4 regions of the Agrobacterium sp. 6Ca8 genome follow, and region 4 is predicted to be linked to each of the others. Evidence: predicted binding sites of a transcription regulator. Region 4 holds the regulator's gene; each other region holds the start of a gene.

Region 1 (7,356 bases), on a different replicon from region 4:
TCGCCACAGATTATAATGGCGTCTATCGCCCACCGGTCACGCCGACAGTGGTGACGATGAACCGGGCGCATATGACGCATTTCACTCTTAGTCCGGATCCGGCCATTCAGCATGTGCTGCACGGTTGGAGCGATACGCCCGGAGAAAAGGCCGAGCACAAGCTTCTGGTCGGTGATGTCTATATCCGCAACGTCGCGACTGACATTCGCAACCGCTGGGGCGATTACGAATCCTTTCAGGAAAACGGCAATTCCATTTTCATCTTCGAGGTTGCGGGGCTGTGTATCGGCCATCTCGGCCATCTGCATCACGAACTGACGGACAAGCATTATGCCGAAATCGGTCGTCTGGATGTGCTGATGGTTCCAGTGGATGGTGGTTTGACGATGGGGGCCGACAGCATGAGCCGCGTGGTCAAGCGCCTGCGCTCCGCACTGATCTTGCCCATGCACCGCACCGGGCCGCCGTTGGAGCAGTTTCTGACGATGTTTGGGGAAAGCTTCCAGATCGCCTACGCAAAAGATGCGATCATCCGGGTCTCAATGAGGAACCTTCCCCGCCAGCCGCAGATACTGGTGCCAAAAGGCATGTAGTAAAGCGACCGGCGAGGAAAGTCGGGGGAGTCGTATCTCAGGCGAAGGCGAGGTGCTGGCGAACGCCGACATCAGGCATTTTATCGTCGGACATATTGGCCTTGGCGATTTCCCAGCCGAATTTTAGCGTGCTGTCAGTCGAGGCCCAGATTTCCGCGTCGTCAACATGCAGCGCCAGCATCGTCAGTTGCGGATCGCTCTTACCGTGCTCGTACCAGGCTGCGGTTACGGAGTTCCAGTATTCTTCGATCTTTGTCCTGTCGTCGCGCGCCTCGAGCACACCCGAGAGGCAGGCGTGATAATCATGGTCCTTGCCGACGACACAAAAATGCGCCCGCGAACCCGGCTTCAGCGTTTTGACGAGATCGGTGTCTTTCTTGGAGAAAAACCAGATCGTGTTGGTCTTGGGGTCGGCGTGCGGTGCCATCGGCTGCATATGATTGTGCAGGCCCTCGAGGCCAAGCATGCCGGCATGGACCGAATTGACCTCATCCCAGAGCTGGCGGGCAGGGTTTTCTCTTGCTTCAGTCAGGCTGACCATGTGTTTCCTCCGTTGGGTTTGCTGCGGCGACCGGGAGGGTGAAAAATGTCCCGCTCTTCCGCTTTCATTGTCAAAACGAAAAGCGGATAAATCAGTTCCTTATATTCTTGCGGCCAAGAGAAAGCGCTTGCGGGCTTGAACGGCGGGCATATCGCACTTATAAGGCCCGCAATCTCCAAATTAAGACAATCAGGTTTTCCATGGCTGGTCATTCACAGTTCAAGAACATCATGCACCGCAAGGGCAAGCAGGACTCCGTTCGGTCCAAAATGTTTTCCAAGCTTGCGCGTGAAATCACCGTTGCGGCAAAGGCGGGCATGCCCGACCCGAACATGAACGCGCGCCTGCGCCTGGCAATTCAGAACGCCAAGGCCCAGTCCATGCCGAAGGACAATATCGAGCGCGCGATCAAGAAAGCTTCCGGTGCAGACAGCGAAAACTACGATGAGGTCCGTTACGAGGGTTACGGCCCGGGTGGCGTCGCGGTCGTCGTCGAGGCCTTGACCGACAACCGCAACCGCACCGCCTCCAACGTCCGCTCCATCTTCACCAAGGCTGGTGGCGCACTCGGCGAAACCGGATCGGTTTCCTTCTCCTTCGACCGCGTCGGTGAGATCACTTACAAGGCCGAAGTCGGCGATGCCGACAAGGTCATGGAAGCGGCTATCGAAGCTGGTGCCGACGATGTCGAATCTTCTGAGGACGGTCACACCATCATCTGCGGTTTCGAGGCGATGAACGAGGTTTCCAAGGCGCTGGAAGGCGTGCTCGGCGAAGCTGAAAGCGTCAAGGCCATCTGGAAGCCGCAGAACACGGTGCCGGTGGATGAGGAAAAGGCGCAGTCGCTGATGAAGCTCATCGACAATCTCGAAGACGATGACGACGTGCAGAGCGTCTATTCCAACTTCGAAGTTTCGGAAGAAATTCTCGCCAAGCTTTCCGCCTGACGGTTCAGACTAAAAAAAGCCCCGGCAGCGTCATCGCTCCGGGGCTTTTTGTTTAGGCGGCCTTCCTGATGGAGGTCCGCACATCGGCGAAGATCTCCACGGATCGCAGCCGTTTTTCGATATTGTGGATCGGCATCGAGACGATCAGTTCGTCGGCCTGCGTTTCGGCGAGGAAGCCGTCGAGGTGGCGTCCGATTGTTTCAGGCGAGCCGACGGCGGCGAAACGCAAGGTATGTTCCACCGAAAAACGCTCCATCTCGTTCCAGTGGTCGTCCATGCTGTGAACCGGCTTGGGGAACGGGACGCGTACATTGCGGCGCAGGTTGACGAATTGCTGCTGTGACGAGGTGAAGAGATATTGCGCTTCCTCGTCGGTATCGGCGCCGACTCCCATCACTCCAACCATCACATAGGGCTTGTCCAGCGTCGCAGAGGGCTGGAAGCGCTCGCGATAGATATGGATCGCCTCCATCAGCATGTCAGGCGCAAAATGCGACGCAAAGGAATAGGGCAGGCCGAGTGCCGCTGCCAGATGCGCGCTATAGGTGCTTGAGCCAAGCAACCAGAGCGGCACGTGCGAATTCATGCCGGGCACGGCAAGGATCGCCTGATCCTGCTGGGGCTGGCCAAGGTACTGCTGGAGCTCGATGATGTCGTGCGGGAAGTTCTCCGCACCGGCATCAAGATTGCGGCGCAGCGCCCTTGCCGTCCGCATATCGGTTCCCGGCGCGCGGCCAAGTCCGAGATCGACCCGGCCAGGCAACAGTGCCGCCAGCGTGCCGAATTGTTCGGCAATGACGAGCGGGGAGTGGTTAGGCAGCATGATGCCGCCTGAACCGACGCGAATATGTTTCGTGGCGGCACCAACATGGGCGATCACGAGCGATGTGGCTGCGCTCGCAATACCAGGCATGCCATGGTGCTCCGCAAGCCAGATGCGGTTGTAACCGTGGTCTTCAGCCTTGATCGCCATGCGGCGAGAATTTTCAAGCGCCTGGCTGACGCTCTCGCCTTCGCCGATTGGCGAAAGGTCGAGAATGGAAAAGGGGATCATCCAACGCTCCTACACAAATTCTGTCTTTGATGCGGATGTAAGGCGCGTGTCCCGATTTACCATAGAAGTCGCGCAGAATTGAAGGATGGTTCAAAAAAATTGGGGCCTCGAAAGAGGCCCCTTTTCCATTTTTTTAGCCCGCTCGACGGAATTGCCGGGTTTCGCGATGTTCTGGAGGTTGCCGGTCGGAAGCGAGCACGAATTGTCCGAGCCTGCCGTCCATCTCGCCCGCCTCGGAAGCGAGATTATGAATGGCCGCCGTCGTCTCCTCCACCATCGCGGCGTTTTGCTGCGTCATGGTGTCGAGGCTGGTGACGGTGCTGTTGATTTCCGCAAGCGTATGCGCCTCCTCGCGGGTGGATTCCATGATTTCTTCAATGCGGGAACTGATGGTCTGCACGTGCTTGCCGATGCCGGTTAGCGAGGCCCCCGCCTTTTCGACCAGTGCCACGCCGGTGGAAACCTCGTCGGTGGAGCGCTTCAGCAGGCTGGTGATTTCTTTTGCGGCGGCGGCCGAGCGTTGTGCCAGCTCGCGCACCTCCTGCGCCACAACGGCAAAACCCTTGCCGGCCTCGCCCGCACGCGCGGCTTCCACACCTGCGTTCAGGGCGAGAAGGTTGGTCTGGAAGGCGATTTCATCGATAACGCCGATGATCTGGTTGATCTGGCGTGACGACGTCTGGATCGCTTCCATGGCGGCGATGGTCTGCTCCATGACGTGGCTGGACGCAGTGGCCTGCGTACTGGCGTCGCGGGCGATCCGTGTTGCCTGTTCGGCGCGTTCGATCTGGTCGCGGACGGCTTCGGTGATTGCCTTGATGGCGCTTGCCGTCTCGGTAATGGAGGCGGCCTGCCGTTCAGTGCGCTCAGCGAGCTGGTCTGCACCTACCCGCATTTCCTCCGAGCCGCCGCGAACGGCGGCGGAATTGCCGCCGATGGCCTGCATGGTCTCGCTGAGCCTTGCAAGCGCCGTATTGAAGTTGTGGCGCAGACTTTCAAGATCGTCTGGGAAGACAGTCTCAATGCGATAGGCGAGATTGCCGTTTGCCAGTCGATCCAGCCCTTCGTCAAGAGAATGCACGACCATTTGCAGCGTGCCGGCCTCGGCCTCTCGTTCCGCAAGATGTGCGCGGCGTGCCGTTTCGGCTTCCTCGCGCGTGCGAGACGTGGTCGCTTCCATTTCCCGCTGCAAAATGAGTTTTTCGCGGAAACTGCCAAGCGCGCGCGCCATGCGGCCGATCTCGTCCTTGCGGTCCTGATTGCCGATCTCGGCATCGAGACGGCCTGCCGCCACTTCGCCGGTCAGCCCGGCCAGCTTCTCCAGCGGTGCGAACAGGCGCCGTGCAAAAAAGGCGGTTGCCGCGCACATGGCTGCCAGAACGCAAAGGCCGATGACGGCTAGCGTGCCGGCAATCGAAATGGAACCGGCGTTCAACTCGCTGCGCAACATGCTTTCCACCGCGAGGTATTTTTCACCGGCAAACGAAAAGGCGCGGGCATAGGCATTGGCTTCGCCGTCCGGACGGTTGATCTTGGCAATCGTCATACCGGACGTATTGAGTGCTTGTGCATGGAAGCCATAGATTGCCGGATTAAGGCTGACGAGCCCGTTTCCGTCCACGCCCAGAACCTTGCCATCGGCGGAAACGATCGCGGATTGTTCGGAGCTGCCGGCGGAGATGCCTTTCGCGAGGATCTGGCTGAAGACCTCTTGTTTGACGCGGAAGAGAACGATGCCCTTGAACGCACCGAATTTGACTACCGGAATGCCGAAATAGATGCCGGCCTCTTTGGTCGCGGCGTCGACGCGCAGGCCGGAGAAACTCGTCTGCGCCACGTCGTTCACGGCTTTTCCTGCGTTGGTGGCTCCGCGCGCAAAAGCAGCCCCAAGGCCGCTTTCCGCCCAGGCGCCCCCCGTGACGGTTTCCCCGAAAGCCGGTCCTTTCAGATAGGAGTAATAAACCGTGCCGGCCGGATCGATGAAGAGAACATCGCTGAATGGGGTTCCCTTGAGGTAGCCGCCGATATCCGTCTGGGTTTTTTCATGGGTGGAATAATAAAAGCCGCTCGGATTTTCGGGCTTGATGAGCTTTTCTTTTTCGCCGTAGGGGTTCTCCTTGACGAAGACGCGTTGCAGTTCCGCTTTTGCGTCGCCGGAACTCTTCTGCACGGTGCCCCAGCCGCTGCGCATGGAAACTACCGCCATTTGCAGGGATTCGATCTTGGCGATGGAATCCGCCTGCGTTTCAAGCTGCTCAAGGCGTTCCTGCAGCATATCGCCCCTGAAGACGAGAATGCTCTCCATGGATTTCGACGCCTGTTCCTCGAGAACGCCGCTGCTGCTTTGATAGCCGAGAAGCGTGAGAGCCCCGGTCGAGATCGTCATCAGCGCAAGGAAAATCACGAGCACTTTGGTGGATATGGAATGAAAACGGTTCAGCATGGCCGATGCAGCCCTCAATGCCGTATCACTTCCCGCACCATGCATTGATGGCGCCACCGGATGGCTGATATGGCGAAAATATTGCGCTGCGGATCATCATGTCCGCAGCTCCCCTTTTTTGATTTTGTGCGGGAACAATGCGGTACGCGGTTTAAGCAGAGGTAAATGCTGCACTGCAAATTTGATCAATGTTGTCGTTTTGTTCACTTATCGCTGGCAGGGTCGCAGCCGAAAAGATAGGGTGGCTTATGCAAAAGACGATTCGAATCATCGGTATCGACCCCGGGTTGCGGCGCACCGGATGGGGTGTCATCGAAACCTTCGGCAACAGCCTTCGGTTTGTCGCTTCTGGCACGGTGACATCGGATGGTGATATGGATCTCGCCTCCCGCCTGTGCCAGCTGCATGATGGGCTGGCGGATACCGTTCACAGCTATCAGCCCGATGAGGCGGCGGTGGAGCAGACGTTCGTGAACAAGGATGCTGTCGCCACGCTGAAGCTCGGTCAGGCGCGCGGCATTGCCATGCTGGTTCCGGCGCGGGCAGGGTTGCCTGTTTTCGAATATGCGCCGAACGCGGTCAAAAAAGCCGTCATAGGTGTTGGGCACGGCGAAAAGCAGCAAATCCACATGATGCTGAAAATCCTGATGCCGAAAGCAGAATTCAAGGGTAACGATGCGGCGGACGCCTTGGCGATCGCAATCTGCCACGCCCATAATCGCGGCGGCGACAGGATGGCGCGGCTATTGGCAGCCGGTTGAATATTGAAGTCTCATTGCAGCGGGCGGCATCATGATCGGAAAACTTAAAGGCACCATCGAGGAAATCGGCACGGATTACGTGCTGGTGGATGTGCACGGCGTTTGTTACGTCGCCTATTGCTCGGCGCGCACACTCTCAAAAATAGGTTCCGCTGGTGAAGCGGTCGTCCTCTTCATCGAAACCTATGTGCGCGAAGACCAGTTGAGGCTGTTCGGCTTTTTGTCGGCACTTGAGCGGGAATGGTTCAATTTGCTCCAGAGTGTGCAGGGGGTCGGTTCGAAAGTGGCGCTGGCCGTCTTGTCTACCCTGTCGCCTTCTGAACTCGCCAATGCGATAGCGCTGCAGGACAAGGTGATGATTTCACGTGCGCCGGGCGTAGGGCCGAAGGTGGCGGTGCGCCTCGTTACCGAGCTTCGCAACAAGGCGCCTGCCTTTGCAGGAGAAGCTTCGGCTTCCATCGGGCTCAAGCAGGAACTTGGCGAGGGTGTCGCCTCCGCGCCGGTGGCGGATGCCGTGTCGGCGCTCACCAATCTCGGCTATTCACGCGATCAGGCCGCAAATGCCGTTGCGGCCGCGCTGAAGAACGGCGGGGAGGGCGGCGACAGTGCCAAACTCATCCGGCTCGGCCTGCGCGAACTTTCACGCTAAGCTGCGCGCAGCAAGCGAACGAAGCCGGGTGCGATGCTGAATTTCGTGAAGCGCCTTCGTGCGACAGTCGTGATATAGCGGCGAAGACCATCTCTTGAATTGGTTTAGAACAATGGAATGCCCTCTATGAGCGATGCGGACAGACTGATTTCGGCGGACAAGCGCGGTGAAGATATCGACACCACAATGCGCCCGCAGTCGCTGGACGATTTTACCGGCCAGGCCGAGGCTCGCGCCAATCTCAAGGTGTTTATCGAGGCGGCAAAGAACCGTGGCGAGGCGCTGGACCATGTGTTGTTCGTCGGGCCTCCCGGTCTCGGCAAAACCACGCTGGCGCAGATCATGGCCAAGGAGCTTGGCGTCAACTT
Region 2 (7,356 bases), 1.4 Mb from region 4:
ATGCGACATTTTTTCGGCCTGCTCCGGCTGTAGGAAGACGTCACATGGTCTATAGTGCGCCGATGATGCGTGCACAAGATTTGAGGAGAAGCGCGATGCTGGACGTGGTGGTGGCAGGCGGCGGTTATGTCGGCCTTTCCGTTGCTGTCGCAATTAAGCAGGCAGCCGGACATCTTAATGTGCAGGTGGTTGAAGCCGCTCCCGAGGATGTCTGGAAGAAGGACGTCCGCGCCTCCGCCATTATCGCGGCGGCCACGCGCATGCTCGACGTTTTCGGCGTATGGAACGAGATCGAGCCGGAGGCCCAGCCGATCCACAAGATGATCGTCACCGATTCGAAGACCGCCGATCCGGTTCGCCCGGTGTTTTTGACATTCGACGGCGCGGTGGAGGAGGGCAGGCCCTTCGCTCATATGGTCCCGAATGTCGCGATGGTGGGTGCGCTGCGAGGCCTGTGTGAGCGCCTCGGCGTCGAAATCCGCCATGGTCTCAGTGTTTCCGGCTTTTCCGCCGGCCCGCAATCGACGGCTATTTCACTTTCCGACGGCTCGTCGCTTGAGGCGCGACTGCTCATAGCCTGCGATGGGGTCCGCTCGGCTTTGCGGGATATGGCAGGAATAAAAACCGTGCACTGGAATTACGATCAGTCCGGGATCGTCACCACCGTTGAACACGAGCGGCCGCATGAGGGCTGCGCGGAGGAACATTTTCTGCCGTCGGGGCCTTTCGCCGTGCTTCCCTTGAAAGGGAACCGCTCCTCGCTTGTCTGGACCGAACGTACGGCCGATGCCGACAGGCTGGTTGCTGCCGACGATCTGATGTTCGAGGAGGAACTTGAACGCCGGTTCGGCCACAAGCTCGGTCCGGTCCGTCCCGTCGGTCCCCGTCGCGCCTTTCCACTGGGCTTGACGCTGGCGCGTTCCTTCGTCGCGCCACGTTTTGCACTTGCCGGCGATGCGGCGCATGGAATTCACCCTATTTCCGGTCAGGGCCTCAATCTCGGCTTCAAGGATGTTGCGGCACTGGCCGAAACCGTGGTCGAGGCCGACCGTCTCGGCCTTGATATCGGCTCTCTCAACGTTCTCGATCGTTACCAGTCCTGGCGGCGTTTCGACACGTTGCGGATGGGTGTGACGACGGATGTGCTGAACCGGCTTTTCTCCAATGATGTTGGTCCCATTCGCGTCATGCGTGATTTCGGTCTGGGTGTGGTCGATCGTTTGCCGGGTCTGCAATCCTATTTCATCGGTCAGGCTGCCGGTACGACAGATGCGGGCGCGCCGCGCCTGCTTGCCGGCGAGGCGCTCTGATACTGCCGTTCCTGCCTGTGCCGGAGCGGCTTTTCAGCGATTGCCGCTTGACAGTCGATTCCGGTATTTTCCGCCGGAAGCCGGTGCCGCAAAGCTGAATCCGGACAAGGACTTACCCGGATTCACAATCTGGTATAGGGCAGGCATCTGCCAACCAGATGTTGCGGAGAACAAAAGCTGAATCCATTGGAGTCAGCGATTCGTATTTGATTCGTTCGCAGACTGTTCCGTATCCGAATCGATTCCGGTTTCGCCGGATTCTTTTTAATATTTCAAGTATCTGAATCAAAAAGGAAAATTCCGGCGGGGAAGGACCTGTTACCACTTTGCGGACAAGGCCTATTGCCTTTGTCGGCGGGCGTTGCCATGTGTGTTGCGTGTGCGGCCCGTATCAGTGAATGGCGGGCGGTACAGCAAGCAGATGAAGTCGATTCACGGATAGTACGTTGAATTTTCGCCCCATGATCCTGAGCGGCCGCGGTGTCACGGCCGTTCTCGGCCCCACCAATACCGGCAAGACCCATTACGCCATCGAGCGCATGGTGGCACATGGCAACGGTGTCATCGGCCTTCCGCTGCGCCTTCTGGCGCGTGAGGTCTATACCCGTCTTGTCGAAAAGGTGGGCGCGCCGAATGTGGCGCTGATAACCGGCGAAGAAAAGATCGCCCCTCCTAAAGCCAAATATTCCGTCTGCACGGTGGAAGCCATGCCGCGCGAGACAACGGCCGCATTCGTCGCCATCGATGAAGTGCAGCTGGCCGGTGATCTGGAGCGCGGGCATATCTTTACCGACCGCGTGCTGCATCTGCGCGGGCGGGAGGAAACGCTGCTTCTGGGTGCGGGCACGATGCGTCCGATCCTCGAAAAGCTGCTGCCGGGAATTACCGTGGTCGAACGTCCGCGCCTGTCACAGCTTTTTTATGCGGGCCAGAAGAAGATAACCCGCCTGCCGCAACGCACGGCAATCGTCGCCTTTTCGGCGGAAGAGGTCTATGCCATTGCCGAGCTGGTGCGCCGCCAGCGTGGTGGCGCAGCCGTTGTGATGGGCGCGCTTTCGCCGCGTACGCGCAACGCGCAGGTGGGGCTCTACCAGTCCGGCGACGTCGAATATCTCGTGGCGACGGATGCCATCGGCATGGGCCTCAACCTTGATGTCGATCATGTCGCCTTTGCGCAGGACCGCAAGTTCGACGGCTATCAGTTCCGCAATCTCAATCCGGGCGAGATCGGCCAGATCGCCGGCCGCGCCGGCCGCCATCTTCGCGATGGCACCTTTGGCGTGACGGGGCGCGTTGATCCATTTGACGACGAGTTGGTGGAGCGTATCGAAACCCATCAGTTCGACTCGGTGAAGGTGCTGCAATGGCGGACGAAAAATTTCGATTTTTCCTCCATCACCAATCTGCGTCTGAGCCTCGAAGCCGCCCCGGCGATCCAGGGACTGTCACGGGCCTTGCCGGCGATCGACCAGCAGGCGCTCGAATATCTGTCGCGCTACCCTGAAATCATCGACGTGGCGACGACGGAGGCGCGGGTGGAAAAACTCTGGGAGGCCTGCGCGCTTCCGGATTATCGCCGCATTGCGCCCGCTCAACATGCTGATCTGATCTCAACGCTCTATTTCGATCTGGTAAAACGTGGCACGGTGAACGAAGATTTCATGGGCGAACAGGTGCGCCGCGCCGATCGTACCGATGGAGAGATCGATACCTTGTCTGCAAGGATTGCGCAGATCAGAACATGGACTTATGTATCGAACCGCCCAGGATGGCTTGCCGATCCGACACACTGGCAAGAAAAGACGCGGGAAATCGAAGATCGATTGTCCGATGCTCTACATGAAAGGTTGACGAAACGCTTTGTTGATCGCAGGACATCTGTGCTCATGAGGCGCCTGAGAGAGAATGCGATGCTTGAAGCTGAAATCAGTGTAAATGGTGATGTCTTCGTAGAAGGACATCACGTCGGCCAGTTGGCCGGGTTCCGGTTCACGCCGGTGCCGGGAATGGAAGGGCCGGATCAGAAGGCCGTGCAGGCTGCTGCGCAGAAGGCGCTCGCGCTCGAATACGAGGCGCGTGCCGCGCGTCTGCACGCCAGCGGAAACGGTGATCTCGCTTTGAGCTCCGATGGTCTGGTTCGCTGGTTGGGCGAACCGGTGGCCCGCCTTTCGGCAGGCGACAATATCATGAAGCCGCGCGTGATCCTCTTTGCCGACGAGCAGTTGAGCGGCAATGCCCGCGATCATGCGCTGGCGCGCGTCGAACGTTTCGTCAATCATCAGATTGCGACCGTGCTGAAGCCGCTGGACGATATTTCGCGCGCCGAAGACCTTCAGGGTCTGGCGAAGGGGCTGGCGTTCCAGCTGGTCGAAAATCTCGGTGTCCTGTTCCGCCGTGACGTCACCGAAGACGTGAAGTCGCTGGATCAGGATGCGCGTGCCTCCATGCGCCGCTACGGCGTGCGTTTCGGCGCCTATCACGTCTTCCTGCCCGCGCTTCTCAAGCCCGCTCCGGCGGAGCTTGTCACGCTGCTCTGGGCGCTGAAGAACGATGGTCTCGGCAAGCCGGGTTACGGCGATCTCATTCCGGTGCTGGCCGCCGGCCGCACCTCTGTCGTGACGGACCCGACCTTCGAGCGGATGTTCTACAAGCTCGCCGGTTTCCGTTTCCTCGGAAAGCGCGCCGTGCGTATCGACATTCTCGAGCGTCTGGCCGATCTCATCCGTCCGCTGTTGCAGTGGAAGCCCGGTCAGCAGCCGCGTCCGGAAGGCGCTTATGACGGCCGCCGTTTCACGACGACGACCGCGATGCTTTCCATTCTCGGCGCAACGCTCGACGACATGGAAGAAATCCTCAAGGGTCTGGGTTATCGTGCCGATCAGGTAACGGCGGAAGAGGCGCAGGCCTTCCTCGCCAACCAGACCGGTGCTGCCGCTCCGGCCGCTTCTGAAGCGGTGACGGAAGACGAGAGCGCAGAGACCGAACACGAGGAACCGGCTTCGGAAGAGCAGGTTCCCGAGACGACGACTGTCGAAGCTGCTGAAGAAGCGCCGGTTGCGGAAGCTGTGGGCCAAGAGGCTGCTGTTAGCGAAGCTGCGCCGACGGAAAGCGCCGAGGCTGCCGAGCCGAAGCCTGTTCTTCTGTGGCGTCCGGGTGGTCGCAACGAAAACCAGCGTGGTGAAAACCGTCGTCCCGGCAACCGCGGTCAAGGCCGTGGCGAGGGTCGCGATCAGGCGCCACGCGAACAGGGTGAACGTCGTGGCGAAGGCCGTCGCGATAATCGTGACGGAGCAAATCGCGAGGCTGCCAATCGTGGCGGTGACGGCGAGCGTAAGCGTGATGGCGGACGTCCCGACCGTGGCAACAACCGCAATAATGATCGTCAGGATCGCGGGGAGCGCAAGGACAGGCCGGACCGCAACGACCGTGGCGGGAAACCGCAGGGTCAGCAGCGTTTCGAAGCCAAGCCGCCGCGTAAGGAAAAGCCGATCGATCCGGACTCGCCCTTCGCCAAGCTTGCTGCTCTCAAGGAGCAGCTGAAGAAGTAAGCTATGGGGAGCAACGAACAGCCACTCGAAAGCACGCGTCAGCGTCTGGACAAGTGGCTGTTCTTTGCCCGCATGGCCAAATCCCGTTCACTTGCCCAGAGTTACATTCAGTCGGGCAAGGTCAAGGTCAACGGTGTATCCATTCGCCAGCCCAGCCATCTGGTAAAGGCCGGTGACAGGCTCGATATCGGTTTCGAGCGCATGGACAAGGTGCTTGTCGTCAAATCCGGGGGCGAGCGGCGCGGACCCTATGAAGAGGCCAAACTTCTCTACGACGATCTGACGCCGCCGCGCGAGCCTTCCGACAGGCTGAGCCCGCTGGAGCAGGCGATACGTCAGCCGGGAAGCGGTCGCCCCACCAAAAAAGAGCGCAGGGCGCTCGACAGGTTCCTGTCGGACAGCGACGGAAACAAAGAATAGAATAAACCTTCAAGTCTTAGCGGTTTTTCAGAATTGTTTATCCTTGCTATCTGAAGGCAAAGGCATTACCTCACTTGCAAAATTGCCCTGTCTGAATTCCGGGCGACGGCTTGTGTTCCGAAGCCCACAGACCCGGCCTGCATATTCTGGAGTTCATCATGACATATGTCGTGACCGACAATTGCATCCGCTGCAAATACACCGATTGCGTTGAAGTCTGCCCTGTCGACTGCTTTTACGAGGGTGAAAATTTCCTCGCTATCAATCCTGACGAATGCATCGATTGTGGTGTGTGCGAACCGGAATGTCCTGCCGAAGCGATCAAGCCCGACACTGAGCCGGGTCTCGACAAGTGGCTGAAGCTGAATACGGAATATGCGGCGATCTGGCCGAATATCACCATCAAGCGCGACCCCTTGCCGGAAGCCAAGGAAATGGATGGCGTGACAGGCAAGCTCGAGCTTTATTTCTCTGCCGAGCCGGGTAAGGGCGACTGAGTTCTCAACGACTGGTGTCCTTGGTATCATGATTTTAAAAGCCCTCGCAGCGTCAGCGTGAGGGCTTTTTGCCGACGTTCAGCGAGTTATCCGCCGCGGCCTGATTGCAATGTGGTCGATAGCAGGGTCAAAAGCGCCACGCTGTCTTCCAGGCTTTGGCGCTGGCGGCTTTGCAATATGGCCGCTTGCAGGCGGTTCATCTCACGGGCGATCGCCGCTGGCTGCCAGGTTCGCAACGCCCTTTCGATAACCGGTTTCCTGCGAAAATGGATGTGGCGTCCAAGCGTTTGCATGACCTGCCCGGCCTGCTGCTTTTTCTCATCCATTTCGGCGCGCATCTGATCCAGCAACTGAAATTGCTTGAGGCATCCCTGAAGCACGAGAAAGATCGGCGTCTTCGACGAGACGATCTTCTGGGTGGCGTGGAAAAAGGCGTTTCTGTCGCCCTTCAGGATGGCATCGACGGCGTCGTCAGCCGAAACCGTGCTGGCATCGCCGATGATTGCCAGCACATCATCTTCCTCGATCACCTCTGCGCCACGGCAATAGAGCGCAAGCTTGCGGATCTCGTTGCGCGAGGCAATCCGGTCGCCGCCCAACTGCTCGATCAGCCTCTGCCGTGCGGCCGGGGCAATGCGCAGATTGTCGGCAGACAGTTCCTGATCGATCAACGCATTCAACGAACGGGCGTCATCCGCATAACACGGGATTGCTGCGATAGAGCGAGCGGGTTCTGCGATCTTGCGCAGGCCCGTGCCTTTTTTAATGTCGCCGGCCTCGATGATGAGAAAGCTAGCTTCGGGCGGCGTCTCAGCCAGAATCTGGAGAGCATCCACCAGCGCCTTTTCAGCCGAGGCACTTTTGATCCAGACGAGTTTTTCGCCACCGAAAAGGCCGATGGCGTTCACTTCGTCGAGAAGGCGGCCGGGATCGCCCTGCAGGTCGGATGCGCTCAGCTTCAACGATGCAAAGGCGTCATCCGGGTCAATGCCGGTCTTTTTGGCGATGAGGTTGGCCCGCTCCGACACGAGGCCGCGATCCGGGCCGTAGAGCACGAAAATGCGAAAGCGCTCCGCCGGATTTTCGGCGAAGCGCTCAAATTCATGCGATTTTATCTCTGCCACGGCCGCCGCTCTCAGCGGCCAAGGGTGGCAGCGATATCGGTACGGATGATTTCAGCCAGTTCCCGGGCCGCACGGTTTTCTGCGTCGCGGATCGCCCTGATCTTGGCGAATTCCTGCTGTGGTAGATCCACCTGCGCCGTTACGCTACGCCGCGCGGAGCGCAGGATCTGGCCGTCGGAAATACGCGTCAGGACGTAATTACCGTTCATCACAACACGGCCTGGGTAAGGGCCGTTATAATTGCTGTTGGTACGGGTCGTCAGATCGTAGTTCTCGACTTCCGTGGACGTGGCGCTCGAGCTTACGGATAACTTGACGTTGTACTGAGCCGTAGCCGGTTCACCCGCACCGCCGGACACCAGGAAGATCAGCTGATTGCGCACTTCCTGCGTTATCCGGTCGCCGGCATTCGAGATGCTGACAGCCGCCAGTCTCTCCTTGGTTCCGGAAGCCTCGC
Region 3 (7,356 bases), 1.1 Mb from region 4:
ATTTCGAATAGCATTGGCCGAGCGCGATGTGGCAGGAGGCGTTTTCGTCGAACAGCGTGTTGTAGAACAGGATGCCACTTGCCGAAATCGGCGAGGAATGCGGCACCAGCGCCACTTCACCCAGACGCCGCGCACCCTCGTCGGTATCGAGCACCTTGTTCAGCACGGCTTCGCCCTTCGAAGCCTTGGCTTCCACGATGCGGCCGCCTTCGAACTTCACCTGGATATCGTCGATCAGCGTTCCCTGATGTGAAAGCGGCTTGGTGCTGGACACGTAGCCATCCACGCGCAGCGCATGCGGCGTGGTAAACACTTCTTCCGTCGGAATGTTCGGGTTGCAGGTGACACCGTTCTTGGCGGTGGAGGCGCCCCCATGCCATTCGTGGCCGTCCGCCAGGCCGATTTTCACGTCCGTGCCGGGACCGGTGAAATGCAGCGACGGGAAACGTTCACCGTTCAGCCATGCCGAACGCTTGGCGAGATTGGCGTTATGCTCCGCCCATGCCGCGACCGGATCGGCGAGATCTACACGCGAAGCGGCGAAGATGGCGTCCGCGAGCTTGCGAACCGCTTCGTCTTCCGTCACGCCGGGAAAGACCTGTTTTGCCCAGGACGGGTTTGGATAGGAGATGATGTTCCAGTTGATATCGAAGTTGGAAATCTTCTCAAGCGCCGGCTTATAGGCCGTGGAATTGGCCTTGTTGGCGCGCGCCACCTTGGCGGGATCCTGTTCGGCCAGCAGCATGGGGTTGTCGCCGGCAATCGCAAGCCGCGCCGCGCCATTGGCATAGGCCTTGGCCATGCCGTCATAGAGCCAGCCGGAAGCCCGGTCGAAATTGGCGTCGCTGGCGTGGCGGTAGCGGGAAAGCGTGGTTTCTTCGTCGGAATAGAAGGTGGTGACCAGCCCGCCGCCGGCAAGATAGGCGTGTTTGGTCAAAAACCGCACCAGCGGCAACGCCGCCAGCGGAGCGGTGATCACCAGATCCTGATCCTTCTGCAATTGCAGGCCGACCTTGACGGCGACTTCAGCCAGTTTCTCGAGTTTGACGGGATCGATGGGGGAAACAGTCATGATCTGCCTTCGTATATTTCAATCGGAGGCGCCGACCATAGCCCATTCGCTTCGAAAGCCAAATGCTTTCAAAGCTGTGTCGAGATGTCAATCGGCCACCAAAGGTGCGACAACGGCTTTCAGCGCCGCCTGCGCGTCGCCGGGGGAAAGCCTTACCTGCAAACCGCGCTGGCCACCATTCATGTAGACATAGGAATGGGTCATGGCCCCAGCCTCTATGGCGGTCGGAACCTGTTTCTTCTGTCCAAAAGGGCTGATGCCGCCCACATGATAACCGGTTGCCCGCTCCGCATCGGCGGGCTTCATCATGCTGGCAGATTTCCCCCCGAAGGCAGAGGCGAGCTTCTTCATACTCACTTCCCGGTCGGACGGGACGACGACGCAGACCGGCTTGCCATCCAGCTCGGCCATCAGTGTTTTCAGAACCAGATGTGGCGGTTCGCCGATAGCTTCGGCCGCCTGCAGGCCGATCCGGTCGGCATTCGGGTCGTAGTCATAGGTAACTGTGGTGAAGTTCACACCGGCCTTGGTTAGCATCTGCGTAGCGCGGGTTGTCTTGGACATGGTGGCCTGCGCTCACGCAAAGAGGGACTGATAGGTTTCCGGCTTGAAACCGACGGTTATCGTCTCCTTTACCTCCAGTACCGGTCGCTTGATCATGGAGGGCTGCTCCAGCATCAGGCCAATGGCCTTTTCGCGGGTAAGATCGGCTTTCTGGCTATCGTCCAGTTTTTTGAAGGTGGTGCCGGCCCGGTTCAGAACCGTTTCCCAGCCCGCGGCATCGCACCATGTTTCGAGATGAGCCTGGTCGATGCCGGCCGTCTTGTAGTCATGGAAAGAATAGTCGACACCGTTGGCTTCCAGCCAGCTTCTGGCCTTTTTCATCGTGTCGCAGTTCTTGATGCCGTAAATGGTGACCGTCATGTTGCCGCCTCTTTGTCTTGAACTTCCGGCATAACAAATAATGCGCCGTATTCAACCCGCAGCCTGAAGCACGGAATTCTAGCCATGCAAAAATGCAGTGTCTGACATTCAAACGAGCGCGAGCAAAGCTGCATGGCTTCCCTGCTACATCATGAGTTGTAGCAGCGGCCAAAAATGCCCATTATCTGGGCATCAAAGATGGAGAGAAAAATGCGTCAGGTTGCAAAGACATCGCGTAACTTCTTTGGCGAAACTTTCGCCGTTCTCGGTGCCGCACTTTCGGTTTCGGCCGCTGTTCGCGCGCATCGCAAGCCGGCCCGCGCCGACCTCGAAGCGCTTGGCATCGACGGCAAGGCTTTCGACAAGGTTCAGCTCTAAGCTGATTATCGTTTGCAGCGAGGCGACATCGCCTCGCTCGTGCGTATATGTTGGCGGGCCTTAGCGTTCCGCCTGCTTTCGGTTCGGCCGTTTTCTCGGACCGATCAGTTTATCCGGTAAATGCAGCTGGCTTTCGAGCGGCTCATAACGATCTGCTTTTGCGGAGAGTGCGAAGCGTCCAAGGGACTCATGTCGCGTTTCGCCATTATGGCTGAAAACAAGCTCGAAATTACCCGCAAGCCAGCTATAGGGTTTTCCGGCCGGCATCGGCTCTATCTTCCCACAGCCATAAATCATCGTGATATGCGGCGTGAAGGATGGTGCCGCGATATAGGGAAGGTTTGCCTGTCGAAGCGCGCGTTGCAGCAGCTTCACCAGAGCGTTGATCTCCGGCAGATCACCACCGTTTCGCAGCACCAGACTATTGCGACTGCCGAAAAGCGCGCTTCCGTCCAGGGTGACCGGAACAGGCCGCGCGTTTACAGCACCCATTGCTGCCTTCAGCCTGCTTGTCAGTCCGTGAGGGATTGTCTCGAAACATCCCAAACACAGCAGGGTTATGTGCAGAAGCTCGGCGGGATATGCCTCGCGGGTTGTCCGACCCATGGCATGATGCGACGCATCGACAAAAATTCTTTCCGCCAATTGCCGTGGTGGCTTCAGCAGTAGCAGGAGCTTGTTTCGAAAGCGCGGATTGATGCGCCGTATTTTCTGCGGCTCCAGCCCATCAAAACAAAGCTGCCTTAAGGCTCTTTCGTCCGCCAACTCGCACTCCATGACGATGCTCCACAGCCTTATACCAAGGCCGGAAACCTATCATTGCGCGGTGATAAAATAAAGAACAAAAGAGGAACAAAAGGCGGAATTGCTCCGCCTTCGTTTTATTCCCACTCGATCGTGCCGGGCGGCTTGCTCGTCACGTCATAGACGACACGGTTGATGCCGCGGACTTCGTTGATGATGCGGGTCGCGGCGCGGCCGAGGAAATTCATGTCGTAGGGGTAGAAATCCGCCGTCATGCCATCCACGGAGGTCACAGCGCGGAGCGCACAGACGAAGTCATAGGTGCGGTAGTCACCCATGACGCCCACGGTCTGCACCGGCAGGAGCACTGCGAAGGCCTGCCAGATGGTGTCGTAAAGACCCGCCTTGCGGATTTCGTCGAGATAGATCGCATCTGCCTTGCGCAGAATATCGAGCTTCTCGCGGGTGACCGCACCGGGGCAACGGATCGCCAGACCCGGGCCGGGGAAGGGATGGCGCCCGATGAAGCTATCCGGCAGGCCAAGTTCACGGCCAAGCGCACGCACCTCGTCCTTGAAGAGCTCGCGCAGCGGCTCCACCAGTTGCATGTTCATGCGCTCGGGAAGGCCACCGACATTGTGGTGGCTCTTGATGGTGACGGAAGGACCGCCGGAGAAAGAAACGCTCTCGATGACGTCAGGGTAAAGCGTGCCCTGCGCGAGGAAATTCGGAGCACCCTTGCCGTCTGCTGCGATCTTGGCAGCTTCCGCCTCGAAGACCTCGATGAACAAACGGCCGATAGTCTTGCGCTTCACTTCCGGGTCGGAGACGCCAGAAAGCTGGCCCAGGAACATGTCTGCGGCATCCACATGTACCAGCGGAATATTGTAATGATCGCGGAACATGCCGACGACCTGCTCGCTTTCGCCAAGCCGCATCAGGCCATGATCAACGTAAACGCAGGTCAGCTGGTCACCGATCGCCTCATGGATGAGGATCGCCGCAACCGAGGAATCGACGCCGCCGGAGAGTGCGCAGAGCACGCGCCCGGTGCCGACCTGATCGCGGATCTTGCGGATCATCTCGGCGCGATAGGCTGCCATCGTCCAATCGGATTTAAGACCGACGATCTTGTGCACGAAGTTGGAGAGCAGCTTGCCACCATCTGGCGTATGCACCACTTCCGGGTGGAACATGGTGGTGTAATAGTGGCGTGTCTCGTCGGCAGCTATGGCGAAGGGTGCGTTCTCAGAGGTTGCGATAACCTCGAAACCCTCCGGCAGTTTCGTCACGCGGTCGCCGTGGCTCATCCAGACGGGATAGCTCTTGCCCTGTTCCCAGAAACCGTCGAACAGAGGGCTTGCCTTTTTGATGTCGATATCGGCGCGCCCGAATTCCGCCGCGTGACCGCCCTCGACAACGCCGCCAAGCTGGGTGCAGAGCGTCTGCTGGCCGTAGCAGATGCCGAGGATCGGAACCTTGCTGTCGAACACCGCCTGCGGCGCACGCGGGCTGCCTTCCGCCGTTACAGATGCGGGGCCGCCGGAGAAGATCACGCCCTTGGGCTGGAGCTTCTCAAACGCCTCTGCGGCATTCTGAAACGGGTGGATTTCGCAATAGACCCCGGCTTCGCGGATGCGGCGCGCAATCAGCTGCGTCACCTGGCTGCCGAAATCGATGATGAGAATGCTGTCGGGATGGGCTATCTGGGTCATGGCGAGCCTTTAAAGAAAATGGCGGCTTTAGGCAACCCGGAAGCGGGCATCTAACAGCGGAAATTTACTAAAATCGCGAGGTTCAAAGGGTGATCGCACCGTCTTCGATAGCGCGGCAAAGCCTGTCGACGGCGTCTGCGAGCTTTTCATCGATGATATGCAGGTATTCCGTCCAGTCGTCCACATGGTTCACATCTTCCCTGCCATCGGAAATACCGCGCAGGCCGATGAGCGGCACGCCGAAGCGCTGGCAGGCCCGTAGCACGGCATAGGTTTCCATTTCCACCATATCGGCATCGATCGACCCATAGGCGGCACCAGAGACGACGTTGGCGCCCGTGGAAAGCCGCGCCTCGGCAATATCGGGTATGCGCAGGGGCAAGGCCACCTCGGCCGGCAGATCGAGAAACGGCGTGCGACCCTTTTCAAAACCGAAGGCTGAGGCATCCATGTCGCGATAGGCAACAGAAATCGCCTGATAGATGCCAGTCTGGTCGAGCGTCCGCGAGCCGGCGGAGCCGAGCGAAACGACAAGGTCAGGCAGATGGTCCGCCGCATCGAGACCGGCAAGAATTGCCGTGACCGAAATCGCTGCCTCGACCGGGCCGACGCCGGTCATCAAGGGCGCGATGCGCGCCTGCAGGTGGGGGCCGTATTCGGCGGAAGCCGCCATGACGAAAAGTATGGATTTGTCTGCAACATGCAAAAGCCGGTAGCTCATCCGGTAATATCCTCGCGGCCCTTTACCACCATCATCGTGCCTGTCATGGAGGCGATGAGCTTCGCCGGCCCGTCGGAAAGGGCGTAAGCGCGGCCATCGGCAACGATCAGGTTGTTGCCCGGCTTGATGATTTCGCCACGAAACAGGAACCGCTCGCCGCGCCCGGGCGACATGAGGTTGACCTTGAACTCGATTGTCAGCAGCGAGGCTTCCGGCTCGATGATCGTATAGGCGGCATAGGTGCACGCGGTATCCAGGCCGGCGGCAATGACACCGGCATGCAATATGCCGTGCTGCTGTGTCAGCTTTTCATGAAACGGCAGCTCGATTTCCACCAGACGGTGTTCGATGCGGCTTATCTGCGCACCGATTGCCTGCACCACACCCTGCCGCGCAAAGCTTGTTTCTATCCGCTGACGAAAATCGCCGGGATCCGTGATCTCCATTGGCTTACCTGCCTGCTTTTGTCCTCACCGCAAACTGACATGGCGTGTGGCGGCAGGCAAGGCAAGTGCCGCAGGAGCAATTAGTTCAGCACGGCGATGCTGGCATTCAGCAGCGTGGCAAAGGCGACCCAAAGGGCGTAGGGCACGAAAAGCCACATGGAGATGCGGTCGCGACTATAGGTGAGCGCAATGAAAGCCAGAATGCAGATCAGCATAGGCACGATGATGACGAGCGCGCCTGTCGGGCTTTGCATGCCGAAAAAGATGGGCGACCACAGGAAATTCAGCACCAGCTGCGTGAACCAGAGACGCATGCGCGTGCCCGCCGGTCTCACGATCCATGTTCGCGCGCCTGCAATGCCGATCATCACGTAGAGCGTCGTCCAAACGGGGCCGAATATCCAGTTGGGCGGGTTGAAGGGCGGCTTCTGAAGCGACTGGTACCATTCGCCCGGCACGTTGTTGATGCCGATGAGCGCACCCAGCGCAACAACCACAACCACGAAAATGATATACACGGACAGGTTTTTCATGACGCCTCAAATGCTTTTTGGTCTTTTTTGTTCCGGTGCATTTTCAGTATTTTAGCTTGAAATACGCACGATATGCTGGTCCCACGCCACGTCGCTGCGAATAGCCTCGAAAAATCCGTCATAGGAAGAAACCGCAATGCCCTTTATGGCGGGGGCAACGCCCGCAGCCTCCCGCACGGTCGTCTCGGATACAACACGCCCGGTTTTCGCATCCAGCGTCACGGCCGCGTTGCCATTGGGTGAGTTCAGGCCCACCAGGCCATCGCGCCGGTTGACCGCGATGGCACCGACATAATTGGCAAGGCGCACCGTCGTTTGCTCTGGTAGATCGACGAAGGCAAGGTCCTCGCCCTTCGAGAAATGGCCAACAAGCGGCGGAAGATCGTTGCGTGGTCCCTCATATTGGCAGGCGAACCAGACACGCCCGTCATCGCCGAGATCGACATGGCGGGTGGAAAGCTGTCGCAATTGGTCTGGCATCGTATGTTTCTGGATCAACTGGCCGCTGGCGGCGTCCAGAAGCACGAGCGACGGCTGCATGCTGTCGACATTGAGTTTGGTTCGGCCGAAATCCGGGTGGGTCTCGATGCCGCCATTGGCGATCACGATCAGCCTGCCATCGTCGCTCACGGTCATGTCATGGGTGCCAATGCCGTGGGCGTCGTATTCACCGATGCGGGCAAATCCGTTGCGGGCATCGTAAAGCCCGATAACACCGCGATTGCCATCGAAGTCGTTTTCGCTGGCGTAGAGGATCGCACCGTCGGGAGAAAATTGTCCGTGGCCGTAGAAGTGGCGGTTTTCCGGCGTGTGCATCACGACA
Region 4 (7,356 bases):
ATCGACTTCATGATGAAATCGAGTGCTGCCGGCGCGCTTTCGAGACCCGGTGCAAAACCGCCCTCATCGCCGACATTGGTGTTGTGGCCCTGTGCGGACAGTTCTTTTTTCAGCGTATGGAAGACTTCGGAGCCCATGCGCACGGCTTCGCGAATATTTTCTGCGCCGACCGGCAGGATCATGAATTCCTGGAAGTCGATGGGGTTATCGGCATGCGCGCCGCCGTTGATGATGTTCATCATCGGAACCGGCAGCAGATGCGCGTTCGGGCCGCCGACATAACGGTAAAGCGGCAGGCCGGAGGCTTCAGCGGCAGCCTTCGCAACGGCGAGCGACACGCCGAGGATGGCGTTGGCGCCGATGCGCGACTTGTTCGGCGTGCCGTCGAGCGCGATCATCATCTGGTCGATCTGGATCTGGTTTTCAGCGTCGAAACCGCCAATCGCGTCGAAGATTTCCGTATTGACGGCTTCGACCGCCTTTTCCACGCCCTTGCCGAGATAACGCTTGCCGCCATCGCGCAGCTCAACCGCCTCATGCGCGCCGGTGGAGGCGCCGGAGGGAACGGCGGCACGGCCCATGGAGCCGTCTTCGAGATAAACGTCGACTTCAACGGTCGGATTGCCGCGGCTGTCGAGAATTTCGCGCGCGATGATATCGGTAATGGCAGTCATGGTCTCTCCCTTGGGAATGGAACAGATATTTTCCGTCGCCTGTCTTAGACGATGGCGAAGAAATTACAATGACGGCGGACGGCGGAAACAGCCCGCCCGCCATTAAAATCGATTGGCACAAAAGTGCCCGCTGTAACGGTCAGCCGATCAGGCTTTCGTAATCGCGTCGAAAGCCAGAAGCTTTTCGAGCAGTTTCGGCATGTCCTTCAGGTGGACCATGTTAGGGCCGTCTGACGGCGCATTGTCCGGATCCTCATGGGTCTCGATGAAGAGACCAGCCACGCCAACCGCAACGGCCGCACGCGCCAAAGTCTCGACGAATTCGCGCTGTCCGCCGGTGGAACCGCCCTGCCCGCCCGGTTGCTGCACCGAATGGGTGGCATCGAACACGACAGGTGCGCCGAGCGCTGCCATGATCGGCAACGAGCGCATGTCGGAAACCAGCGTGTTGTAACCGAAGGACGCGCCGCGCTCGCACAACATCACATTAGGATTGCCGCTCTCATTAAGCTTGGCAAGCACGTTCTTCATGTCCCAGGGCGCCAGAAACTGGCCTTTCTTGACGTTGATGACGCGGCCGGTCTTGGCGGCAGCAACGAGAAGATCGGTCTGGCGGCTGAGGAACGCCGGAATCTGCAGCACGTCCACCACCTCGGAAACGACGGCGCATTGCTCTTCCGTGTGGATGTCGGTCAGAACAGGAAAACCGAATTCCTTCTTGAGATCGGCAAAAACCTGCATCGCGTTATCCAGGCCGATGCCGCGTTTTCCGGAAAGCGAAGTGCGGTTCGCCTTGTCGAAAGAGGACTTGTAGACAAGCCCTATTCCCAGCTTGTCGCAAAGCTCCTTCAGGACGCCAGCGATCATGAAGGCATGTTCGCGGCTTTCCATCTGGCACGGACCGGCAATCAGCGAAAACCGCTCGGTATTCGAGAAGGAAACCTTGCTGGCGCCGTCGCCGGCAGTGACTTTAAGATTGTTCGTAACGCTCATCATTTTTCCTCGAAGGCGAAGGCAACGCCCTGACCGGGTGCCGCGGGCACCACCAGACGGCCGTCCGCTTTTGCGCAGGACACGCCATTAGCAGCAAGCACCGCCTCTGTCACGGCAAGATCGTGTGACGAAAAGACGATGCCCGCGCCGCGCAATCCTCCTTCGTTGCCGTCCTGAGCATTCAGGGCCTGCCCGCCGAAAGGCGGTTTTCCGGTCAATCTGATGCTGGCATTGCCGGTCGCAAAAACCATATCACCGCCCGGAGACCTTTTGTCTTCACAGGCAAACACTGTCTCGATCAGGCCCGCCACCTCCATATTGCCGCCGGAAAACAGGACGATTTCACTGAGGCCGGTGACACCATTGGCGTGGCGCTCCAGCATGGTGCGATCGCCCGGAAGGGCTTAAAGCCGTTGACAACTGAACAAAAAGAAATCCGCGGCCGCCCCGCTTGCCGCAAAAGCAAGCCGGAACGCCGCCTCGCCTTGCGAGCCATCCGGCATCCGAACAGGCCGCGAAAACTCGAAAACATCGCCCGCCGAAAGGCCGGCTGCCCGAAACCGCTCATGGTCAACCAAGGCGTCTTCAGTCCTGGCGACAAGAGCCGAAAAACCCTCCTGCCCGTCCCGTTGCCGGAAGGCCACATCCCTGCCGGTGAACACATCACCCCTCTCTATTGAGGCATTATATTTAGCCGGATCAGCAATTGCGAGCGGCTCCAGATAGGTGCCATCGGCGAAAAATACGCAGGCATTTTGGGTGCCGAAAGGATGCAGAGCCTCCGGCGCAACCGTAAAGCCAAGACTGACGAGGCGCTTCACGGAGACGCCTATGACTTCCACGGGCAAAACGAGATGGTCAACGCTATAGGGTTTCGTCATGACATGTATCCTGCTGGCCTTCCGCCCGGAGCATGCCGGGACGGTTTCGACCGCACAAAAGCACAATTGCGTGCTATGAGGCAAATCATCACAGCAACAGATGGCACCTTCACGAAATTTTAGGGGATTGCAGAACACATATGGAACATATAGTGTTCGTTCTGTATTTGTTTCGCGACTTCCACTACGATTCTAAAGGGTGTTTTCCTCATGCTCACGCGCAAACAGCAGGAATTGCTTCTCTTCATTCATGAACGAATGAAAGAGTCCGGCGTGCCGCCCTCCTTCGATGAAATGAAGGACGCACTCGATCTTGCTTCGAAATCCGGCATCCACCGCCTGATAACCGCTCTCGAAGAGCGCGGGTTCATTCGTCGGCTACCGAATAGAGCTCGGGCGCTGGAAGTCATCAAGCTGCCCGAGGCTTATACGCCGGGTGCAAGGCCGCAGCGCGGCTTTTCGCCAAGCGTTATCGAAGGCAGCCTTGGCAAGCCCAAGACGCCGGAACCGGCCCCTGCCCCCAAGACGCCGGCCAATGATCTGGGCGGGGCTGTCACCGTGCCGGTCATGGGCCGCATCGCTGCGGGCGTGCCGATTTCCGCCATACAGAACAACACCCATGATGTGGCAGTGCCAGTAGACATGCTTGGCACGGGCGAACATTACGCGCTTGAGGTCAAGGGTGATTCGATGATCGAGGCCGGCATTTTCGACGGCGACACAGTCATCATCCGCAACGGCAACACTGCCAATCCCGGGGATATCGTTGTGGCTCTGGTGGATGACGAAGAAGCCACGCTGAAGCGCTTCCGCCGCAAGGGAGCCTCCATTGCGCTCGAGGCGGCAAACCCAGCCTATGAGACCCGTATCTTCGGGCCCGACCGGGTGAAAATTCAGGGCAAGCTGGTTGGGCTGATCCGCCGCTACCATTGATCTTATCGAACCGAACGTATTCGCTTTACGATAGGCGTCATCGTGAAGATGGCGCCTATATCGGGTTTGGCTGTTTCCAAACGTGGCGTGCTTTTGCGGGTGCACGAACATATGCGCCATTCAGCCTATGCGCGTTGCCCTTTCTAAACTGAGTTCCTGCTCCATAAAGATGCTTCGGTTTCGCTACAGGCGTGGTAGCGAATGGGCTGCTCGCTGTAATTGTCGAAGCGATCACATCCGCTGTTTTTTAGCGACGTTGTTCTGTCGTGTTGCGCAGTCAGTTTTAGTCGTCACCAAAGGGTGACTTATCGCAAGGCGCGCTCTCGGCGACCCCACATCACCATTCATCAACGGCGTTTATGGGAGCCATGGATAATTTTCGATATTCCGTGAACGCTTGGCAGGTGTAGAAATACGCGTCATATCCGGGAGATACGCCATGTACGATCTTTATATAGCCAACAAGAACTATTCTTCATGGTCGCTACGGCCGTGGGTATTGATGCGCACGCTCGGTATCGCCTTTGATGAAAAGCTCATTCCGTTCGGCGAAGGCGTCTCCTTCTCCTCCTTTTCGCCGACGGGCAAGGTGCCCTGCCTGGTCGATGAGGGTATGACGGTTTGGGAAACGCTTTCGATCGTCGAATATCTTGCTGAAAGACACCAGGGTGTCTGGGCAAGCGACAAGCATGCCAGGGCCTGGTCGCGTTCGGCCGCAAGTGAGATGCATGCCGGCTTTTCCTCGCTGCGCAATCTCTATCCCATGTCGGTGGGCATTCGGGTCAAACCCAGGGGCGGCGATGCCGGGCTTAAAGCCGATATAAAGCGGATCGATGCGTTGTGGAGCGAGGGTCTCACAAAATTCGGCGGGCCATATCTTGCCGGTCAAAAGTTCACGGCGGTCGATGCTTTCTTCTGCCCGGTTGCATTCCGTTTCCAGACCTATGGCAGTGCGGATCTTTCGCCAGCAGCGAAAGCCTATTGCGACCGGCTGCTCACCCTGCCTGCCATGCAAGAATGGTACGAGGCCGGTTTGAAGGAGAGCTGGCGCGACGCTGGTCATGAAGAGGAAGTTGGCGAGATCGGCGAATTGACTGAAGATTTGCGCGCCAAGACCCGTTGATCCATGCTGGCGGCAGTCATTGCGACGCCGCCAGCAGCCGGATGATGGGCTGCGGCAGATCACGGTCGAAACGTCCGCTTTTCCAGTCGTAATAACGGTGCTGGCTCCAGGGCCTGTCCGTTCCGGCGATTGCGGCGCGCAGCCCGCTCGCCACACCCTCCTCCCTCTTGTCAGCAAAATCTATTTCCACAGAACCGAGACGCCGCAAGATGTCACGGCTGAGCAGGAGTGCACCCGAGCGGCACTGCGAAAAAGAGGTTCTGCGGGAAACAACGACGATATCGGCAATATCGCAGGCTTTTCCGGCGAAGCGGCCATCTTCCAGAACGACGATCCATTCTCCGCTCGCGGCGCTCGCTACGCACCATATGTCTTTCCTGCAGGTGAAGACGCCAGCTTTGGCGTCTTTGAGCGCCGCCGTCATCTCGCGTACCACCACAGCCATGTCTTTGGGCGACAGTTTCGATCTCGAGTCAGAACCAGCAGTATTTGCCGTGCTCTCGCCATTTATAAAACCCGGCGGCACGGTTTTTTCCGGCAGCAGCAGCGCCCTTTGCCACTGGCCGTAAACGAAGCTCTGCGGACGGGCTTTTGTGGTTGAGACCTTGCCGTCCTCCAGGAGTGCCACCAATTCGCCGTCCTCGTGAATCAATAGATCCGGCAGATCACGATAGGCCGTAACTGCCGACACGCCGAAGGCCAAGAGCAGAAACGGGATGCCAAGAAGCGCAAGCCGGCTGCGCAGCAATGTCAGCAGCAGGAAACCCACCGAAGCCAAACCGATAAACCAGCCATGCGGACGCCCAGTCGCTGCGCTGCCGCCCCAGGAGGCCACCTCGTTTGCAACCTCGATGACGAGTGCCATGCCATAACCCATGATCTTCAGGAACGGCGCGTCGAGCCCGAAGGGCATCAGCAGCATGGCGAGAAGAGCGAATGGCATGACGATCAGCGACATGAGCGGCATTGCAGCCAGATTGGCGAACAGTCCATAGGTGGTGACACGGTGAAAATGTTCGGCCGAATAGATCGCCGTAGAAAGGCCCCCGATCAGCGACGTCGTGATAACGCCGCCAATGACCGCGCCCATCATTTCCGCCACCTTCAGCCATGCGGGCTTGCGCCCGATGAACAGCCGTTCGCGGTCCGTGCGCCAACGGCTCCAGAAGGCATAGGCGGAAACAAGCGCTATGGTGGCCGCAAATGACATCTGAAAACTCGGACCCATGATTTCCGAGGGCGAGAAAGCCAGAATGATCAGGGCGGAAATGGCTACGTTTCTGAGGCTGAGTGATGGTTGATCGAAAAGGACCGCGATCAGCATCACAGACATCATCAGCCAGGCACGCTCGGCGGAAACGGCAAAACCGGAAATCAGATAATAGGCAAGCGTCATCAGCAGTGCCGCGAAAGCCGCGATCTTCTTGACCGGCCAGCGCTGCGCAAAGGCGGGAAACAGGCTGAAGGCCAGTCTCAGGCCAACAAAGAATATGCCGGAGGCCAGTGCCATGTTGAGCCCGGATATGGCAACGATATGGGCAAGGCCGGAGAGCCGCAACGCCTCCATCGTCTCCGCCGATATGGCCTGTCTCTCATCGGTGATGATGGAGGCGGCGAAGGCTCCGGCATCACCGCCGATGGTGGTGCGGATGCGTTCGGCAATTGCGCTGCGAAGGCCGTAAAGCCGCATATCGGCCCATTCCAACCAACCCTTTTCAGGCCTTGCGTCACCAACGGGTGATACAAGCGCATCCGGTGATTTATAAAAGAAACCGGTCGCGCCTATGCCTTTGAAATAGGACGTGAAGGCGAAGTCGTTCAGTCCCGGCAAGGCCGGGCCGGACGGCGGCGAGAGGCGGACCTTGCCGCGAAGGGTTGCGCCGAGTGCGATCGGCTCGCCTCCGCCACGCGAAAGCACTGATATCCTCTGCGGCGGACGCGACAATGTCGGGTCCGCTGTTGCGGTCAGATCGACGACATATCGCCAGTAGCCGCGTGCATCGACCTCCCGGCGCGCCACGGTGCCGGTGATGGTGGTGGTCACGGGGGTATCCAGCACCACGGTCCCTACCCGTCGGGTTTCGAAATCTGCCAGAAGCATGCCGAGCAATAGAAAAGCGAAGGGGCCGCAAACCGCCGCCGCAATGCCAGCCTTGTATCTCACAAAGAGCGCCAGAACGGCGACAAAAAGAAATGTGGCAATCAAAACGACCGGGGAAGGCGTGGCATCTAGAGAAAACCAGAGTACCGCGCCGCAGCCGATGGAAACGGGAATGAAAAGAAAATCGTGGCCGAATGCGCGCTCCTCGGCCAGGCACGTGGCGATTTTTTCGGCCAAGGTAGTGTTGCGGTTAATCTCGGGAATAATGGCGGGAGTGTCATATGTTGCCGCATCACTGCTTCGGCGGAGAGGAAACAGAATTTCCCGCGTGCCGGGCAAGTCTCCCTGCATCGTTTTAGCATATTCGAAATGCTGTTTTTCCCCTTGACCGAGCAATCCCCACCGCCCCTTGCCGCACCAAAAACAGGTTTGCAGACCAGCGCTGGGGATTGCAATCCTTTACTTTAACGATGCGTTGACCGAGATTGAATTGCTGCTGCCGGGAAAGCCTGAAGCAACGCGATTGCGTTTGCCGCAATGCACAATTTGACCTTTGGATAGCTTGGCATCCGCGCAAGGATCATATAGCTAATCGGTAGACGCTTAACCGCGGGGCGTATCTCAACGCCCCCACCCGCATGTTTTCGGAGG

The links. The regulator LexA, encoded in region 4, represses DNA repair genes until DNA is damaged. The targets are predictions, from matches to a motif close to TGTTCNNNNTGTGTTCNG.
Region 1: a site for LexA is predicted at 5,768-5,785, ahead of ruvC (crossover junction endodeoxyribonuclease RuvC). Genes of this name have one in related genera too.
Region 2: a site for LexA is predicted at 1,523-1,540, ahead of ACZ5A6_RS12255 (helicase-related protein). Genes of this name have one in related genera too.
Region 3: a site for LexA is predicted at 3,212-3,229, ahead of ACZ5A6_RS13980 (2'-5' RNA ligase family protein). Genes of this name have one in related genera too.

Annotation. Positions count from the first base shown of each region.
Region 1 covers NZ_AP026434.1:201,983-209,338, forward strand. Annotated here, with positions in the region: gene ACZ5A6_RS15095 (MBL fold metallo-hydrolase) at 1-593, shown strand, start outside; gene ACZ5A6_RS15100 (pyridoxamine 5'-phosphate oxidase family protein) at 631-1,134, opposite strand; gene ACZ5A6_RS15105 (YebC/PmpR family DNA-binding transcriptional regulator) at 1,335-2,081, shown strand; gene ACZ5A6_RS15110 (LLM class flavin-dependent oxidoreductase) at 2,134-3,135, opposite strand; gene ACZ5A6_RS15115 (methyl-accepting chemotaxis protein) at 3,269-5,578, opposite strand; gene ruvC (crossover junction endodeoxyribonuclease RuvC) at 5,827-6,339, shown strand; gene ruvA (Holliday junction branch migration protein RuvA) at 6,371-6,988, shown strand; gene ruvB (Holliday junction branch migration DNA helicase RuvB) at 7,115-7,356, shown strand, end outside.
Region 2 covers NZ_AP026433.1:2,509,241-2,516,596, reverse strand. Annotated here, with positions in the region: gene tesB (acyl-CoA thioesterase II) at 1-9, opposite strand, end outside; gene ACZ5A6_RS12260 (ubiquinone biosynthesis hydroxylase) at 96-1,310, shown strand; gene ACZ5A6_RS12255 (helicase-related protein) at 1,772-4,858, shown strand; gene ACZ5A6_RS12250 (RNA-binding S4 domain-containing protein) at 4,862-5,278, shown strand; gene fdxA (ferredoxin FdxA) at 5,437-5,775, shown strand; gene holA (DNA polymerase III subunit delta) at 5,862-6,899, opposite strand; gene lptE (LPS assembly lipoprotein LptE) at 6,911-7,356, opposite strand, start outside.
Region 3 covers NZ_AP026433.1:2,870,357-2,877,712, forward strand. Annotated here, with positions in the region: gene ACZ5A6_RS13960 (aminopeptidase) at 1-1,072, opposite strand, end outside; gene ybaK (Cys-tRNA(Pro) deacylase) at 1,160-1,636, opposite strand; gene ACZ5A6_RS13970 (ArsC family reductase) at 1,649-1,996, opposite strand; gene ACZ5A6_RS13975 (hypothetical protein) at 2,207-2,374, shown strand; gene ACZ5A6_RS13980 (2'-5' RNA ligase family protein) at 2,435-3,151, opposite strand; gene guaA (glutamine-hydrolyzing GMP synthase) at 3,256-4,833, opposite strand; gene ACZ5A6_RS13990 (5'-methylthioadenosine/S-adenosylhomocysteine nucleosidase) at 4,916-5,554, opposite strand; gene ACZ5A6_RS13995 (PaaI family thioesterase) at 5,551-6,000, opposite strand; gene ACZ5A6_RS14000 (TspO/MBR family protein) at 6,081-6,533, opposite strand; gene ACZ5A6_RS14005 (DUF1513 domain-containing protein) at 6,585-7,356, opposite strand, start outside.
Region 4 covers NZ_AP026433.1:1,072,637-1,079,992, reverse strand. Annotated here, with positions in the region: gene eno (phosphopyruvate hydratase) at 1-674, opposite strand, end outside; gene kdsA (3-deoxy-8-phosphooctulonate synthase) at 822-1,667, opposite strand; partial or broken gene ACZ5A6_RS05365 (VOC family protein) at 1,667-2,548, opposite strand; gene lexA (transcriptional repressor LexA) at 2,759-3,481, shown strand; gene ACZ5A6_RS05355 (glutathione S-transferase family protein) at 3,921-4,604, shown strand; gene ACZ5A6_RS05350 (ComEC/Rec2 family competence protein) at 4,621-7,056, opposite strand.